DNA from 3 places in the Sphingomonas sp. Sph1(2015) genome. Region 2 is predicted to be linked to each of the others. Evidence: riboswitches for the same ligand, from Rfam matches in the RefSeq annotation. Region 2 holds a riboswitch; each other region holds the start of a gene.
What was found. A riboswitch is a leader RNA that binds a small molecule or an ion and turns the genes downstream of it on or off. The one in region 2 is predicted to bind cobalamin.
Positions count from the first base shown of each region.

Region 1: another riboswitch for cobalamin. It lies ahead of BSZ14_RS06175 (TonB-dependent receptor); the one in region 2 lies ahead of cobW (cobalamin biosynthesis protein CobW).
Region 3: another riboswitch for cobalamin. It lies ahead of BSZ14_RS18080 (DUF1636 domain-containing protein); the one in region 2 lies ahead of cobW (cobalamin biosynthesis protein CobW).

Region 1 covers NZ_MQUI01000010.1:10,321-16,222, forward strand. Annotated here, with positions in the region: gene BSZ14_RS06150 (PAS domain S-box protein) at 1-214, shown strand, start outside; gene BSZ14_RS06155 (hypothetical protein) at 211-393, shown strand; gene BSZ14_RS06160 (hypothetical protein) at 396-1,277, shown strand; gene BSZ14_RS06165 (entericidin A/B family lipoprotein) at 1,341-1,487, shown strand; gene BSZ14_RS06170 (hypothetical protein) at 1,588-1,926, opposite strand; cobalamin riboswitch at 2,015-2,238, shown strand; gene BSZ14_RS06175 (TonB-dependent receptor) at 2,470-4,581, shown strand; gene BSZ14_RS06180 (hypothetical protein) at 4,568-5,902, shown strand, end outside.
Region 2 covers NZ_MQUI01000056.1:6,264-12,165, forward strand. Annotated here, with positions in the region: gene BSZ14_RS16515 (HoxN/HupN/NixA family nickel/cobalt transporter) at 1-846, shown strand, start outside; cobalamin riboswitch at 869-1,068, shown strand; gene cobW (cobalamin biosynthesis protein CobW) at 1,247-2,284, shown strand; gene cobN (cobaltochelatase subunit CobN) at 2,290-5,670, shown strand; gene BSZ14_RS16530 (cobalamin biosynthesis protein CobG) at 5,667-5,902, shown strand, end outside.
Region 3 covers NZ_MQUI01000077.1:3,415-9,316, reverse strand. Annotated here, with positions in the region: gene fumC (class II fumarate hydratase) at 149-1,549, opposite strand; cobalamin riboswitch at 1,652-1,836, shown strand; gene BSZ14_RS18080 (DUF1636 domain-containing protein) at 1,927-2,334, shown strand; gene cobT (nicotinate-nucleotide--dimethylbenzimidazole phosphoribosyltransferase) at 2,331-3,341, shown strand; gene BSZ14_RS18070 (histidine phosphatase family protein) at 3,338-3,895, shown strand; gene cobS (adenosylcobinamide-GDP ribazoletransferase) at 3,892-4,608, shown strand; gene BSZ14_RS18060 (cobyric acid synthase) at 4,593-5,902, opposite strand, start outside.

The DNA.
Region 1 (5,902 bases), on a different contig from region 2:
ACGCGAGCGCGAGGTGCTGGGCCTGATCTGCCGGGGCATGGACGACAAGAGCATCGCGCGGGCGTTGGGCGTGTCGGGCAATACCGTGCGCAACCATGTCGCGCGCATCTACGCCAAGATCAGCGTGAACCGCCGTACCGCCGCCGCCGCCTGGGCGCATGCCCGCGGCTTCGATGGCGAGGGTGTGCTGGGGCGACGGGAGATGCCGTCATGACGGACAAGACTTTCAAGGATCCGGTCGATCGCGTGCGTCACGCCAAGGGTGCGGCACGCGAGACGATCGGGAAGCTGATCGGCGACGACACCGCCATCAGTCAGGGGCGCAAGGAACAGGAGGCGGCGGCCCGGCCCAAAACGGCCGGTCCCGCCCAAGAACCGAAAGAACAGGAGTGAATATGGCTACGCATGTAACGCCCGGCTATGCGCCGGTGGAAGAGGGGGCGATCGTCCGCGGGACCCGTCGCATTTCGTGGGGCGCGATCTTTGCCGGTGTGGTGATCGCCGTCGCGGTCCAGCTGGTGATGGGCATTCTTGGCACCGGCATCGGCCTGTCGATGGTCGATCCGGTCCAGGGTTCGACGCCTGGCGCGGCGGGCTTCGGCATCGGCGCGGGAATCTACTGGCTGATCACCACGATCGTCGCGCTGGGCGCGGGCGGCTATGCCGCGGCGCGCATGTCGGGCGTGACCGAGAAGTTCGACGCGCTGGTCCATGGGCTGGTCGTGTGGGGCGTCACGCTGATCCTGACTCTGTATCTGCTGACCTCGGCGGTCGGCGGGATCATCGGTGGTGCGTTCCGTACCCTGGGTTCGGTCGCGGGGGCCGCCGGTTCGACCGTGGGCGCCGCTGCTCCCAAGGTGGCGCAGGTTGCCGGTGTCGATGAAACCGACGTGCGTGCCGAGGCCGCCAAGTATCTGACCGACACGCCCGCCGATCCGGCGCAGATGACCCCGGAACAGGCGCAGAAGGAAATCGCCAAGCAACTGCCCGCCATGGCGCGTGGTGGTGCGGATGGCGCACGGGCCGAATCGCGCGTGGTCGACATCGTCGCCGCGCAGCGCAAGATCAGCCGTGACCAGGCCCAGGCCCAGGTGAATCAGGCCAAGGCCGATTTCGTCCAGACCAAGAACGAAGCCGTCGCCCAGGCCAAGCAGGCCGCCGATGCCGCCGCCGGGGCCGGTGCGAAGACCTCGTTCATCCTGGTGCTTGCGCTGCTGATCGGTGCCGGTGCCTCCGCCTTTGGTGCAACGGCGGCCAGCCGCCGTCGTCTGCGCTGAGTGCCCGCGGCGGGCCAGCGTATCAGGCCCGCCGCCCCCCCTTTTTTGGAAGAGGAGATCGTCATGACCAGGAAGATCGCTCTGGGTGCTACCCTGTTCGCCGTGCTGACCCTGTCGGCCTGCAACACCGTGAACGGCGCGGGCCGCGACCTGCGCTCGGCCGGTGCGGCCGTGTCCGACGCCTCGGGCCAGGACAAGCCGAAGAAGTAACGGGACCGGGCAGGGGCGTGAGTCCCTGCCAATCCTCCCCGGAACGGGGAGGGGGACCATGCGAAGCATGGTGGAGGGGGCGTGCCGCGAGGTGCGCCCTTTACCGCATCCCCCCTCCACCACCGCTGCGCGGCGGTCCCCCTCCCCGTACCGGGGAGGATTTTCTTTGCCCCTCCGGCGCCTCATCCGCCTCGACCAGTTCGACCACCTCGAACCGATACCCCACCCAACCCCGCTGCCGCACCGCCTGTGCCATGGCGGCATCGTTTGCCATCGCCGCCTTGCGCGACTTGGCGTGGCCCCAGAACACTTCGGTCTTGCCGCCGCCCAGATCGGCGACGATCCGCCAATAGTGGGTAAAGGGCTGCGATGTCGGGCCGATCGTCTTCACATAGCCATCGGGCATCGTCGCGATCAGATAACGGTTCCTGCGTGCCATGCCGCCGCCATAGCGCAAGGACGCCGCGACCTCATCCCGCTTGACGCCCGCTTCGACCTCGGCTTAGCGATACGACGCCGGAATGATCCGGCGATATGATCGCGCCGGTTCTCCCGACAAGGGAGATTAAAAGGGAACACGGTGAGGGGGCTTGGCTCCCCAAATCCGCGGCTGTCCCTGCAACTGTAAGCGGTGAGCGGTGATGCACGGATCGGCCTTTTCGGGCGATCCAGCCACTGGGGCAACCTGGGAAGGCGCATTCGTCCGCGATGACCCGTGAGCCAGGAGACCTGCCGGCGTCAGGTCGCTCATGCCCGGTCCAGGGGATGGTCGAGGCTAGGTCTGTTCCGACGAGCGACGCCATAAGTGGCGGAGGCGCATGGGTGGCCCTGTGGAATGCGGAAAACGGCGTGCCGCACGCTGGGCACCCGGCCGTTCGGCAACGATCGGAAGGCCTCGGCTTGTTCGCGACAAGGCGCTATGAGTAATAAAATGATATATCATAACAGATTCGGACAGGTTCCTCTGGTCCTGTGGGGTGGCGTGGCGCTTCTGCTGGGGGCGACCGAGGCAAGGGCGCAAAAGGCCGAGGAGCAGGGGGGCAATGCCACCGTGCTGGTGATCGGCACGCGGGGGAAACAGGCGCTCGACACGCCCAATGCCACCGGCAGTCGCCTGGGCCTGACACCGCTGGAGACGCCTGCGAGCATCGCTTCGCTCGATGGCGGGACGATCCGTGCGCGCGGCGACTTGTCGATCGTCGAGGCGGAGACGCGCGCGCCCGGCCTGTCTAGCGTCGCCGATCCGGGCAATGGCGGCACCGCGCTCGCCGCGCGGGGCTTTTCGGGGCAGGGATCGGTGCTGCAACTGGTCGATGGCGTGCGGCTGTTCCCGGCGGCGGGGACGATCACCTTTCCGACCGACCCCTGGATGGTCGAGCGGATCGACGTGCTGGGCGGTCCCGCCTCAGTCCTCTACGGGCAGGGCGCGCTGGGCGGCGCGGTGAATGTCGTGATGCGCGCGCCGACCGCCCAGACCCATGGCCAGGCCGAGATCGGCTATGGCGCACAGGATAGCTTTCGTGCCGCCGCCGGGCTGGGCGGGCCGCTGACCCCGACGCTCGGCTACCGTGTGGATGCCAGCTATCGCCGGTCGGACGGTTATGTCGACCGGGGCCGGTCGGAGAGTGTCGCGCTGTCGGGCACGCTGCGCTGGACGCCGACCTCGACGCTGGCGGTAACGGTTCGCGGCGATCATGGCGATCAGCGGCCCATGGCCTATTTCGGCACCCCGCTGATCGACGGGCGGCTCGATCTACGGGTGCGGGATCGCAACTATAATGTCGGCGATGGGCGGATGCGGTTCCGCGACGACCGCGCCTCGATCCGGGTGGACTGGATGCCGAGCGCCTCGGTCAGTCTGTCCAACATTGCCTATCTGCTGACCAGCGACCGTTTCTGGCGCAATCTGGAAAGCTATTGCTGGGTGGGTGCGAGTGGCGCGTGCGCGGACGGATCGACCGGCACGCCGGGGACGATCCGGCGGAGCAGCAATTACGGCATCCGTCATGACCTGACCCAATGGGGCGATCAGGCCAGCGCGACGTGGCGCACCGGGATCGCACCCGGCGTTGCCAATGCGCTGGTCGTCGGGGTGGATGCCAATCTGGTCCGCTTCACCCATGAGAACGACTTCGACTCGGTCGGACAGGTCGATGCGGTCGATCCCTTCGCCTTCGACCCCGGCCGTTTCCTGGATACGCAAGGGATCGCCCCGCGCTACCGCACCCGCACCACCGCGCTGGCGGTGTTTGCCGAGGACCGGGTGACGCTCGGCCCGAAATGGTCGGTGGTCGGCGGCGTGCGCTATGAGGTGGATAATGTCCGTCGCTGGACCGTCGCCACGCCCGACCGCTTCGTGCTGGAAAAGACCTTCCGCAACGCGACGTGGCGTGCGGGGCTGGTCTATCAGCCGGTGCCGACCCTGTCGTTCTATGCCCAATATGCCACCGGCGTCGATCCGCTGGGCACCCTGACCACCGTGTCGACCGGGCAGGTGCAGTTCAGCAATGCGCGCGGCCATCAGGTCGAGGCGGGGGCGAAATGGCTTTTCGCGAACGGCCACGGCACCGCGACGCTGGCGGCGTACCGCATCGTCAAGACGGGGCTGCTCGCCCAACGTACGCTGTCGAGCCCGGTCGAGCAGGTCGGCCAGCGCTCCTCCCAAGGCGTGGAGGCTGCGGTGACGTTCGATCTGCCGCAGGGCTTCGGGATCGATGCCAACGGCACGCTGCTGGATGCGCGGTTCGACGATTTCCGCTCCGGCGGCGTCGATTATACCGGCCGGACTCCGCCCAACGTGCCCGAGGCGCTGGCCAATCTCTGGCTGCGCTGGGATGCCTCGGCGAAGGTGCAGGCGCGCGCCGGGCTGCGTTATGTCGGGCGACGCTTCTCCGACAATGGAGAGGCATTCCGCATTCCCGGTTATGCGACGGTGGACACGAGCCTGTCCTATGCCCTGACGCCACATCTGGCGGTCGATGTGCGCGTCTATAACCTGTTCGACAAGGCCTATGCCGTCACCGCATACGGCGACCAGCAATGGATATTGGGCCGCCCGCGTGCGCTGGACATCGGCGTTCGTGCCGGGTTCTGATCGGCCTTGGGGGAAGGCGGCCCTGCGGCTTGCCTTCCTCACCCATCGCTGGGTCGGGATCGTCACCTGCCTGTTCTTCGCCATGTGGTTCGGAAGCGGGCTGGTGATGCTCTATGTTCCCTATCCCTCGCTCACACCGGCAGAGATTTGGCAGGGCGCGCAGCCGATCGACTGGGTACGCGTCGGGCAGCCTCCGATGGTGCCGGATGCCCGGCGGATCACGCTGGAAATGCGCGACGCGGCGCCGGTCTGGCGGATCGAGAGCCCTGACGGCGACACCCGCATCCTGTCGGCGGAGGGCGGCGCGGTCGCCCCTGTCGATGCGACGCTGGCCGCACGCGTCGCGACCCGCTTCGCCGGACCGGTTCGCCAGGTCGAGCGGATCGCCGACGATCAATGGACGGTGGCGGGCGGATTCGACCGGCATCGCCCCTTGTGGAAGGTTGCGCTGGCCGATGCGGCCGGGACCGAACTCTATATCTCCAGCCTGACCGGGCAGCCGGTGCAGCGGACGACGCGGGTGCAGCGCCTGTGGAACTGGCTGGGCTCGGTGCCGCACTGGATCTACCCGACCATCCTGCGTCGCGACCGCGAGGCTTGGCGGCAGGCGGTGATGTGGATCGCCGGACCCTGCATCGCGGTCGCGCTGACCGGCCTGTGGATCGGCATATGGCGGCTGCGCGCCGGGCGGCGGCGCTATCGGGGCGGGCGGATGACGCCCTATCGCGGCTGGATGCTGTGGCATCACGTCAGCGGGCTGGCAGGTGGCGTGATGCTGACCACCTGGATCGTCAGCGGCTGGCTGTCGGTCGATCCGGGCCACGCCTTTGCCGGGGGTGAGGCGCCTGCGGCGGTGATGGGGACCTATGCCGGGCGGGCCGGGGAGCTGCACGACCTTGCCCGGCTGGCCCGGATCGTGCCGGATGCGCGCACCGTCGAGTGGAGCGGGGACGCCGGGTTCGCGCGGATCGCGATCGACCGCGCCTCGCCGCATCCGCGCTGGCTGGAGCAGGCGACGCTGGCCCCCGCCCGGGCGGGTGATGCGTCGCGCGCCGCCATGCTGGTGCCCGGTGGACGGCGGGTGGCGCGCGAATGGCTGGCGCGGCCCGACTTCTACTGGACCGACGCGACGCGATTGCCGGTCTGGCGGTTGCGGTTCGACGATGCGGCGGCGACCTGGCTCTATATCGATCCGATGAGCGGTGCGCTGGTCGAGCGGCAGGATCGCACGCGGCGCGCCTATCGCTGGGTTTATACGCTGCTCCACACCTGGGACTGGCCGTGGCTGACCGCGCATTATTGGGTCTGGACCGGCTGGATG
Region 2 (5,902 bases):
CGCAAGCTGATGCAGGACGGCCAGCGGCCCATCGCGGTCGGCCTGTGGTTCGCGATCGGCCATTCCGCCATCGTGCTGATCGCGGCGACCACGGTCGCGCTGGCGGCGAGCACCCTGTCCGACTTCGAGGCGTTCGGGCAGAGCGGCGGGACGATCGCCACCATCGTCTCGGCCAGCTTCCTGTTCGCCATCGCGATCATGAACCTGATCATCCTGCGCGATGTCTGGACCCGCTTCCGCCGCGTCGCGCGCGGCGAGCCGATGGCCGAGGCGGATGCGGATATGCTGTTTTCGGGGCAGGGACCTTTGTCCCGCCTGTTCCGGCCGCTGTTCCGGCTGATCCGGCGCAGCTGGCACATGGCGCCGCTGGGCTTCCTGTTCGGGCTGGGCTTCGACACCGCGACCGAGGTCGCGATATTGGGGCTGTCGGGGTCGCACGCGGCGGACGGCGTGTCGCTGGCGACGATCCTGGTGTTCCCCGTCCTGTTCGCGGTCGGCATGGCGCTGATCGACACCGCCGATGGGCTGGTGATGCTGGGTGCCTATGAATGGGCGTTCATGCACCCGCTGCGCAAGCTCTACTACAACATGACGATCACCTTGGTCTCCGCGCTGGTCGCGCTGGTGATCGGCGGTATCCAGGCGACCGCGTTGCTGGCCGAGCGGTTCGGCTGGACGGCGGGGCCGTTCCGTTATGCGGCGGCGCTGTCCGAGCATTTCAACGTGCTGGGCTTTGCCATTGTCGGGTTGTTCGTGGTCTGCTGGGGCGCGAGTTTCCTCCTCTATCGCTGGCGCGGGTTCGCCGCGATGGAGGCGCGAATTGCAAAGCCCGGCGCGGCGGGATAAATGCCGCATATCGGGGGCGAAAGCGCCCGAAGATCGCGCCGGTGCCCGCAAGGGCTTCAAACGGGAATGGGGTGCAAATCCCCGGCTGTCCCTGCAACTGTAAGCGGCGAGCGAGCGATGCTGGTGCTCCCATGAGGGCACGGCCACTGGAGTGATCCGGGAAGGCGCATCCCTTTGCTTTGACCCGTGAGCCAGGAGACCTGCCGGCGTCATGGTCGCTCTTGCCTGGACCCAGGGGGTGGTCGGGGCACGGTTCTCCGTCGGGGAGCGACGAAGCCATGCGGCCGGGGCCGCATCGGTCGCCGATCAGCGGGGCGGACGCAACTTCGCGCCCGTCCGTCACCGCTCCGGCGATCCGCCCCGTCTCGCTTTCGCTCGTCCGGCGCGTTGGAGAAATATCATGCGTGACCTGTCCAAGGTCCCCGTCACCATCGTCACCGGCTTTCTGGGCGCGGGCAAGACCACGCTCATCAGCCACCTGATCCGCAACGCCGGGGGGCGTCGCCTGGCGGTGGTCGTCAATGAGTTCGGCACGCTGGGCGTCGATGGCGATATCCTGCAATCCTGCGCCATCCCCGACTGCCCGGCGGAGAATATCGTCGAGCTGGCCAATGGCTGCATCTGCTGCACGGTCGCCGACGACTTCATCCCCACGGTCGAAAAGCTGCTGGCGATGGAGCCGCGCCCCGATCACATCCTGATCGAGACGTCGGGGCTCGCGCTGCCCAAGCCGCTGCTGAAGGCGTTCGACTGGCCCGCCATCCGCTCGCGCATCACCGTCGACGGCGTGGTGGCGCTGGCCGATGCGGAGGCCGTCGCGGCGGGTCGCTTCGCCCCCGATCTCGACGCGGTCGAGGCCCAGCGCGCCGCCGATCCCAGCCTCGACCATGAAACGCCACTGTCGGAGGTGTTCGAGGACCAGCTGGCCTGCGCCGATATCGTCCTGCTGACCAAGGCGGACCTCGCCGGGCCGGAAGGCGTCGCCAAGGCGCGCGCCATCATCGCCACCGAGGCCCCGCGCCCGCTCCCCATGGTCGAGGCGGTCGACGGCATCGTCTCGGCCGAGATCGTGCTGGGTCTGGAGGCCGCCGCCGAGGACGACATCGCCGCGCGCCCCTCGCACCATGACGGCGCGGACGATCACGAGCATGACGATTTCGACAGCATCTCGGTGATGCTGGGCGAGGTGGACAGCCCCGAGACGATCGCCGCCCGGATCGTGACGCTGGCCGAGCAGCAGGATATCCTGCGCGTGAAGGGTTATGCCGCCGTCGCGGGCAAGCCGATGCGGCTGCTCGTCCAGGCGGTCGGTCGCCGGGTGCGCACTAGCTACGACCGTCCCTGGGGCGCGGGCGAGCCGCGCGGCACCCAGCTGGTCGTCATTGCCGAGCATGACCGGATCGACCGGCCTGCGATCGAGGCCGTACTGAAGGGCTAAGACCAGTGCATCTCGTCTTTCGCGAGAGCCATGGGCTGGAGGAACAGGCGGTTCCGCAGGATCTGGGGCAGCGCCCCGGTGACGTGGTCGTGCTGTCCTTCTCCGACAGCGACCTGAGCGCCTTTGCGGCGGGCTGGCGGGCGGGGGGATTCCCCTGGTCGCTGCGGCTCGCCAATCTGGCGGCGTTGGTCCACCCGCTGTCGGTCGACACCTATGTCGAGCAGACCCTGGTTCACGCAAAGGCGATCCTGATCCGGCTGATCGGCGGGGCGGGGTACTGGGAATACGGTCTGCGCGAGGTCGAGCGGCTGGCGCGCGAGCGGGGAATCGCGCTTGTCGTACTGGCGGCGGACGGGCGCGAGGATCGTCGGTTGATGGCGGCGTCCACCGTCGACGAGGCGGTGGTGCGGCGGTTGGGGGCGCTGTGCGACGCGGGTGGGGCCGATGCGGTGGCGATGGCTTTGGGCGAAATCGCGGCGTTGCCGTCTGTGGCTCTTGCCCCTCCCCAACCCCTCCCCCTGCCGGGAGAGGGGCTTTTCAAGCCAGCGCTTACCACAAGCACGCCCCTCCCGCAGGCGAGTTGTGGGTCGGCCATGCCCCCGGCATGGCCTGAACAATGCGGGGCATTGTTCACCCACAACTGGGATGGGGGAGGGCCCTCTCCCCAAGTGGCACTCGTCGGAGGCTGGTCCCCGGCGGGTCCGTCGTGCCCCGCCGCCGCCCTGTTGATCGCAACCCGCCCCCGCATCCTGATAACCTTCTACCGCGCCTATCTCGCCGCCGCCGACCTGGAGCCGATCGCCGCCCTCCACGCCGCGCTGAGCGAACGCGGCTTCGACCCCATCGCCCTGTTCGTCCCCTCGCTGAAAGCCGAGGGTGCAGGCCCGTGGATTGCGCGCTGGGTCGCGGCCCTCGCCCCCGCCGCGATCGTCAACGCCACCGCCTTCTCCGCACGCGGGGAGGACGACACCACCCCGCTCGACGGCGCGGGCGTGCCGGTGTTTCAGGTCGCGCTCGCCACCAGCGATCGCGAGGGCTGGGCGGGGTCGGCGCGCGGCCTGTCGCCCGCCGACTTGGCCATGCATGTCGTCCTGCCCGAGATCGACGGCCGCCTGTTCGCGGGCGTGGTCAGCTTCAAGCAACCGGGGACACGCGATCCCGATTTCGACATCGCCCTGCGCCTGCACCGCGCCGAACCCGCCCGCATCGCGGCGGTGGCGGACAAGGTGGCAGGCTGGGCAAGGCTGGCGGCGACCCCGGTGGCCGAGCGGCGGCTGGCGATCCTGCTGTCCACCTATCCGGGCAAGAACTGGCAGGCGGCGCATGCGGTCGGGCTGGACGGCTTCGCCTCGACGGCGGCGATCCTCGGCGATCTGGGCGAGGCCGGTTATGATGTGGCGTGTCCGTCCGACTTGCCCCAGACGCTGCTTGAGAATCGCGTGACTTGGCCCGTCGCGGCCTATGGCGAGGCGCTCGCCACCTTGCCAGAACCCTTGCGCGCCGACCTGCTGGAAAGCTGGGGCGCGGTCGAGGACGACCCGCTGGTCGAGGGTGACGCGTTCCATTTCCCTGCGCTGACGCTCGGCAAGGCGATCGTCGCGCTCCAGCCCGAACGCGGGCGGCGGGACGGGCGGGCCGAGGAGTATCACGACCTCTCGCGCTGCCCGCGCCATTCCTATGTCGCCTTCTATCTCTGGCTCCGCGCGCAGGGGATCGACGCGCTGGTCCATGTCGGCGCGCATGGCACGCTGGAGTGGCTGCCCGGCAAGGCGGTCGCGCTGTCCGACGCCTGTTGGCCCGAGGCGCTGACCCGCGACTGGCCGGTCCTCTATCCCTTCATCGTCAACGATCCGGGCGAGGCGGCACAGGCCAAAAGACGCATCGGCGCGGTGACGATCGGCCATGTCCCTCCGGCGCTGGTGCAGGCGCAGACCGGCGCGGGGCTGGGGCGGCTGGAGGCGCTGCTCGACGAATATGCCAATGCCGATGGCCTCGACCCCGCCCGGCGCGACCGGCTGCGCGCCAGCATCGCCGAGGAGGCGGACAGCGTCGGCCTTGGCGAGACCTTGGGGCTGGCGGGGGCGGAGGATCCGCTCACCCGGATCGACGCATTCGTGTGCGATGTGAAGGACAGCCAGTTCGGCGAAGGCCTCCATATCTTCGGGCGCGGTGAACAGGGCGCGGCGGAGCGGGCCGGGCTGCTCGCGGGTCTGGCCGGGAAGCGCGTTCCGGCGGGGCCTTCGGGGTCGCCCTATCGCGGCCGTGCCGATGTGCTGCCCACGGGGCGCAACCTCTACGCCATCGACCCGCGCGCGGTGCCGAGCCGGGCCGCGCAAGCGCAGGGCGTGAAGCTCGCCGAGGAACTGCTCCGCCGCCACATGCAGGAGGAGGGTGATTACCTTCGCACTCTGATCGTCGATCTCTGGGGCTCGGCGACGATGCGCACGGCGGGCGAGGAATTCGCCATGGCGCTGCACCTGATCGGGGTCGAGCCGGTGTGGGACCATCGCTCCGAACGGGTGACGGGGTTCGAGGTGATGCCGCTGATGCGCTTCGACCGGCCGCGCGTCGATGTGACGCTGCGCGTGTCGGGGCTGTTCCGCGATGCCTTTCCGCATCTGGTCGCGCTGTTCGGGCAGGCGGTGCGCGCGCTTGGGGCACGCGACGAAGCGGCGGCGTGGAACCCCTATGTCGGGCAGGCGGCTCCGCGCGTCTATGGCCCCGCGCCGGGTCGCTACGGCATCGGGCTGGACCCCAATGCGGGCTATGACGAGGCGGCGCGGATCGAGGCGGGGCAGAGCTGGCTCGCCGCCTCCGCCACGGCGCTCGACGATGGCGACCGGCGCGATGCGGACGGGATCGCCGCGCGGGTGGCGGGGGCGCAGGCCTTTGTCCACCTCCACGACCTGCCCGAAAGCGATCTGCTGCTCGCCGCCGACTATGCCGCGCATCAGGCGGGTTTCGCGGCGGCGCGGGCGGCGTTGGGGGAAGGAGCGGCGGCGCTCTATCATCTCGACACACGCGATCCGGCCAGCCCCAAGGCGCGGACGCTGGCCGAGGAGATCGCCCGCACCGTCCATGCCCGCGCCGCCAACCCGCGCTGGGTGGCTGGCATGATGGCGCATGGCTTTCGCGGTGCGGCGGAGATCGCCGCGACGCTCGACCATCTGGGCAGCTTCGCGCATCTGGCGGACGCGGTGCCCGCCGCGTTGATCGACCTGTATTGGGATGCGACGCTGGCTCGGGACGCGGTGCGCGACTTCATGGCGCAGGCGAACCCGGCGGCGCTGGCGGCGATGGAGGCGCGGTTCGCGGCCCTTCATAAGGCCGGGCTGTGGCGGACGCGGCGCAATTCCGTGCTCGCTATGCTGGACGGCGCGGCATGAGCGGCTTTGTCGTCAAGGGCTGGTGTCCCGATGCGTTCCGGCCGATGATGGCGGGCGACGGGTGGCTGGTCCGCGTCCGCCCGCCGCTGGCGCGTCTGACGGCGGCACAGGTGGAGGGGCTGTGCGAGGCCGCCCTGCGGCACGGCAATGGCCAGATCGACCTGACCGCGCGCGCGAATTTGCAACTGCGCGGCGTGACCGAGGCGGGTTGGCCCGCGCTGCTGGAAGAATT
Region 3 (5,902 bases), on a different contig from region 2:
TGTGGGGGGGGGAACTGCTCCCCCCTCCGTTCGCGCTGAGCGAAGTCGAAGCGCACGCCCCGCTATCGCGGCTTGGCTGATGCATCCCCTTGGCCTTCGACTTCGCTCAGGCTGAACGGAGCGGGGGTAAACAGGCTTAACCCCAATCTCACCGCCCCAGCATCAACTCCGGCCGCACCACCCGGTCGAAGGTCGCCTCGTCGACCAGCCCCAGTTCCAGCCCGGCCTCCTTCAGCGTCTGCCCCTTCTGATGCGCGTGCTTCGCGATCCTGGCGGCGTTGTCGTACCCGATCTCGGGCGCCAGCGCCGTCACCAGCATCAGCGAGCGGTCGAGCAAATCGGTGATCCGGTCGCGATTGACCGTCATCCCCTCGACCGTGCGCTCGGCAAAGCTCTCCATGCCGACCGCCAGCAAATGGATCGAGCGCAGCACGTTCGCGCCGATCAGCGGCTTGAAGACGTTCAGCTCCAGATGGCCCTGCAGGCCGCCGACCGTGACTGCGGCATTGTTGCCGATGACCTGTGCGGCGACCATGGTCAGCATCTCGCACTGGGTCGGGTTGACCTTGCCCGGCATGATCGAGCTGCCCGGCTCGTTGGCAGGCAGTTCCAGCTCGCCCAGCCCCGAGCGCGGGCCGGAGCCCAGCAGGCGGATGTCGTTGGCGATCTTGGTCAGCGCCACCGCCAGCACGTTCAGCGTGCCATGCAGGTCGACCAGCCCGTCATTACTCGCCAGCGCCTCGAACTTGTTGGGCGCGGTCACGAAGTCGAGGCCGGTCGCCTCGGCGATCTCCGCCGCGATCGCCTCGGCAAAGCCGTTCGGCGCGTTCAGTCCGGTCCCGACCGCCGTGCCCCCCTGCGCCAGCGGCAGGATATTGCGGTGGAGCGTCCCCTCGATCCGGTCGCGGGCATTGGAGAGCTGTTGCACATAGCCCGAGAATTCCTGGCCCAGGGTCAGCGGCGTCGCGTCCTGCAAATGGGTGCGGCCGATCTTCACGATGGAGTCCCACTCCTTCGCCTTGGCCTCCAGCGCGGCGTGGAGCCGGTCGAGCGCGGGGAAAAGCTGCTTCGTCACGGCAATCGCGGCGGCGACATGCAGCGCGGTCGGGAAGGTGTCGTTGGACGACTGGCCGCGATTGACATCGTCATTGGGGTGGACCGGCGACTTGCCGCCGCGCTCACCCGCCAGCATCTCGTTGGCGCGGCCCGCGATCACCTCATTGGCGTTCATGTTGGACTGGGTGCCCGATCCGGTCTGCCAGATGACCAGCGGGAACTGGTCGTCATGCCGCCCGTCGATCACCTCCTGCGCCGCCGCCTCGATCGCATCGGCCTTGTCCGCCGCCAGGCCATGGCCGCGATTGATCCGCGCCGCCGCCTTCTTCACGATGGCCAGCGCATGGACGATGCCGATCGGCATCTGCTCGCGTGGCCCGAACGGGAAATTCTCCAGGCTGCGCTCGGTCTGTGCGCCCCAATAGGCGCTGGCGGGGACTTCGATCGGGCCGATCGAGTCGATTTCGGTGCGGGTGGTGGCGTTCTGGGTCATGCGACAGGGACTCACCGATGGGGTCAGGGGTTCCCCGTTACATAGTCGTCATGTCGTCGACAGAGGAGGGCAGAATGCTTGCCACCCGCCCCCCACCCGCCTATCGCCGCCCTCGCGACAGGTTCCTCGAAAGAGGATGAAAAGGGAATGGGGTGCGACACCCCGGCTGCCCCTGCAACTGTAAGCGGCGAGCCGCCCGCCACGACGCCATTGGGGTAATGCCCGAGAAGGCGGCGGACCGGCCCCGACCCGCGAGCCATGAGACCTGCCCGTCGCGGTCGTCCTTCGGCTGGTCAGGGTGTACCGGACGAAACGGGGCTTTCCCCTCGCGCGGCGACAGCGCCTTTGGAGACTTGCCCGATGTACAAGCCGATTTCATGCTGAAGCCCGCCGCGAACGGCCCCGCCGTGGTCGCCTGCAACACCTGCCGCCTGTCCGACGAGGTGCGCGAGAACGAAGACGGCCAGCGCGGCGGCGCGCTGCTGGTCGAGGCGCTGCGCCGGGTGCAGGCCTCCGACCCCGCCTATGCGGATGTCGCGGTCGAGGAGATGCCCTGCCTCTTCGCCTGCCAGTCCTTCTGTACCGTCCACTTACGCTGCCCCGGCAAGGTCGGATACGTCATGGGGAAGTTCACCCCCGATGACGACGCCGCGCGCGCCATATTGGACTATGCCCGCGCCTATGCCGACAGCGACTGGGGACAGGTGCCCTACAAGCAATGGCCGCAAGGGGTGAAAGGCCATTTCCTGACCCGCACGCCCCCCGAAGGATATGTCGTCGAATGAGCGACTTCCCCACCATCGCCGCGTTCGAGACCGCGCTCGCCACCCTGCCCCAGCCCGACGACCAGGCACGCGCCGCCGCGACCGCGCGGCAGGGGCAGTTGACCAAGCCGCCGGGCTCGCTGGGCCGCCTGGAGGACATCGCGATCTTCCTCGCCGGATGGCAGGGCGTCGAGCGGCCCCGGATCGAGCGCGGCCGTGCGGTCATCTTCGCAGGGAATCACGGCGTCACCGCGCGCGGCGTCAGCGCCTTTCCGGCTGAGGTGACGGTGCAGATGGTCGCCAATTTCGCCGCCGGGGGGGCCGCGATCAACGCACTGGCGGCGGCGGCGGGGCTGGAACTGGCCGTGGTGCCGCTCGACCTCGACCGACCGACCGCCGACTTCACCGCCGCGCCCGCCATGACCGAGGAGGAATGCCTGGCCGCGCTGTCCGCCGGTGCCGAGGCGGTGGGTGATGCCGACCTGCTCGTGCTGGGCGAGATGGGAATCGGCAACAGCACCGCCGCCGCCGCGCTGGCCGCCGCCAGTTTCGGGGGAGCACCCGCCTTGTGGGTCGGGCCGGGCACCGGCATCGATGCCGAGGGCGTTCAGCGCAAGGCCTGGGTGGTGGCCGAGGGACTCGCACTGCACCGGGAGCATCTGACCAGCGCCTTCGAGATCCTGCGCCGTCTGGGCGGGCGCGAGATCGCAGGCATGGCGGGCGCGGTGCTGGCCGCACGCCACAAGCGGATCCCGGTGGTGCTCGACGGCTTTATCGGCACCGCCGCCATCGCACCGCTGGCCCATGCCAATCCGGCGATCAGCGCGCATTGCCTGTCGGGCCATTGCTCGGCCGAGCCGGGCCATGTCCTGCTGCTCGCGCGGCTGGGACTCGAGCCGATCCTGTCGCTCGCCATGCGGCTGGGCGAGGCGAGCGGCGCGGCGGTGGCGGTGCAGGTCATCCGTGCAGCCATCGCGGCGCATGACGGCATGGCGACCTTTGCCGAGGCGGGCATCTCGGGCGCGTGACCGGCTTTCGTCTCCATCTGCTGCGTCACGGCGAGCCCGAACTGACGGGGCGGATGCTCGGGCGAACCGACAGCCCCGCCACGCCCGGGGGCATCGCAGCCTGTGTCGCGCGGGCGGGCGGGCTGGACGTCACCCGCCGCATAGCCTCCGACCTGTCGCGCGCGCGGGCCTGTGCCGAGGCAATCGGTCCGACCGAGATCGATCCGCGCTGGCGGGAGCTGGATTTCGGGGACTGGGACGGACTGGCGGCGGCCGAGATCGCCCCGAAGGCGCTGGCCCGCTTCTGGGACGATCCCGATACCGCGCCCCCGCCGGGTGGTGAGCGTTGGTCCAATCTGGTTGCCCGGGTGCGGGCGGCCATTGCCGACCTGCCGCCCGAGCCGACACTGGTCGTCACCCATGGCGGCGCGATCCGCGCGGCCCTGCATGTGCTGTGCGGGTTCGATCTGCGTGCGTGCTGGTCGTTCGCGCTGCCCTATGCGGCGCTGGTCACGCTGGAGGTGTGGGACGGTGCGCCCCGCAGCGCGCAGGTGACGGGGCTGGTGACGGCATGAAGGCGCTGATCGTCGCGCTGGGCTTCCTCACCCGACTGCCCATGCCGCGCGTCGAGGCGGACGAAGCGAATTTTGCGCAGGCCATCCGGCTCTACCCGGTTGCGGGGCTGGTCATCGGGGTGATCGTGGCCGGGGCGGGCTGGCTGGGCGCGCTGGTCGACCCGTGGACGGGCGCGCTGGCGGCACTGGTCGCCTGGGTCTGGGCGACGGGAGCGCTGCATCTGGACGGGCTGGCCGACCTGTCCGACGGGCTGGGCGCGGCGCATGGCGATCGGTCGCGGCTGCTGGCGGTGATGGCCGATCCGCATATCGGGAGTTTCGGCGTGGTCGCGCTGGCAATGCAGTTGACCGCCAAGCTGGTGCTGCTCCACCGCGTGCCGCCCGAGGGCTGGCCGTGGATCGCGCTGATCCCGGCCGCCGCACGGATCGGACCTTTGGTCTGGGCGCGGATGCTGCCGCCGCTGAAGCCCGGCGGATTGGGGGCGATGGTAGCCAAGGCGGTCCGGCCGGTCGACATGATCGGCTGGATATTCGCCGCGCTCGTGCTGGGCCTGCTCTATCCGCCGGTGGCGGTCGCGCCGATCGTCCTCATGGCCCTGACGCTCTGGTTCCGGCGCAAGCTGGGCGGGGTGACCGGCGACGTGCATGGCGCAGGCATCGAACTGACCGAAACCGCGCTGCTCCTCGCCGCCGTCCTTTACGCCCTGCCCTGAGCGATCCGCAGCAGCGCGTCGCAATCGACATGCGCCTCCAGCACGGCGGCGATGGCGTCGAGCGCGGCATCGACATCGGTCCGGTGATCCGGCCCCTGCCCCGCCACGCCGATCCGGGCCAGCCATGCCGCGCGCTGTCCCGCCTCGCCCAGCAGGCCGTGGACATAGCTGCCCGCGACCAGCCCGTCGGCGCGGATCGCCCCCTCCGCCCGGCCATTGGCGAGATACCCTACCGGCCGCGCGGTATCGGGGCCGCTGGTCCGCCCGAGATGGATTTCATAGCCCGAGAACGGCGCACCCAGCGCCTCGCCCGTCACCGGCCGCACGGTCTTCTCGCCGGTCAGCACGGTCTCCACGTCGAGCAGCCCCAGTCCCGCGACCGTCCCGGCAGGCCCCTCGATCCCGTCCGGGTCGGCGACCGAGCGGCCCAGCATCTGGTATCCGCCGCACAAGCCCAGCACCGGCCGCCCGCGCCGGACATGCGCGGCGATGTCGATGTCCCAGCCCTGTACGCGGATAAAGGCCAGGTCGGCGATGGTCGCCTTCGATCCCGCCAGCACGATCATCGCGGCATCGGGGATCGGCTCGCCGGGGCGGACCATGACCAGATCAACCTGCGGCTCCAGGCGCAGCGGATCGAGATCGTCGAAATTGGCGATGCGCGGCGTGATCGGACAGGCGATGACGACCCGCCCGCCCATACCGGCGCGCCCGCGTTCCAGCACCACCGCGTCCTCGCTGGGCAAGCGCGCGGCATCGGCCAGCCACGGGATCAGCCCCAGCGAGTGCCAGCCGGTATGCTCGGCAATCGTTGCCATGCCGTCGGCGAACAGCGCGGGGTCGCCGCGAAACTTGTTGACCAGAAAGCCCCGGATCATCGCGGCGTCCGCCGGGTCTATGACCGCCTTGGTGCCGACCAGCGAGGCGATCACCCCGCCCCGGTCGATATCCCCCGCCAGCACCACCGGCACGTTCGCCGCACGGGCAAAGCCCATATTGGCGATATCGCCGCTGCGCAGATTGACCTCGGCGGGCGACCCGGCGCCCTCGACGATCACGAGGTCGCACTGCGCCTCCAACCGACGATAGCAGTCGACCACCTCGGGCAGCAGCCCGATCCGCCCCTCGCGCCATTTCGACGCGGGCAGCATCCCCCGCACCTGCCCCCGCACGATCAGTTGCGAGGTGCGGTCCCCCTGCGGCTTCAGCAGCACCGGATTCATGTCGACATGCGGCGTCACCCGCGCCGCCATCGCCTGGGTCGCCTGCGCCCGGCCGATTTCGCCGCCATCGG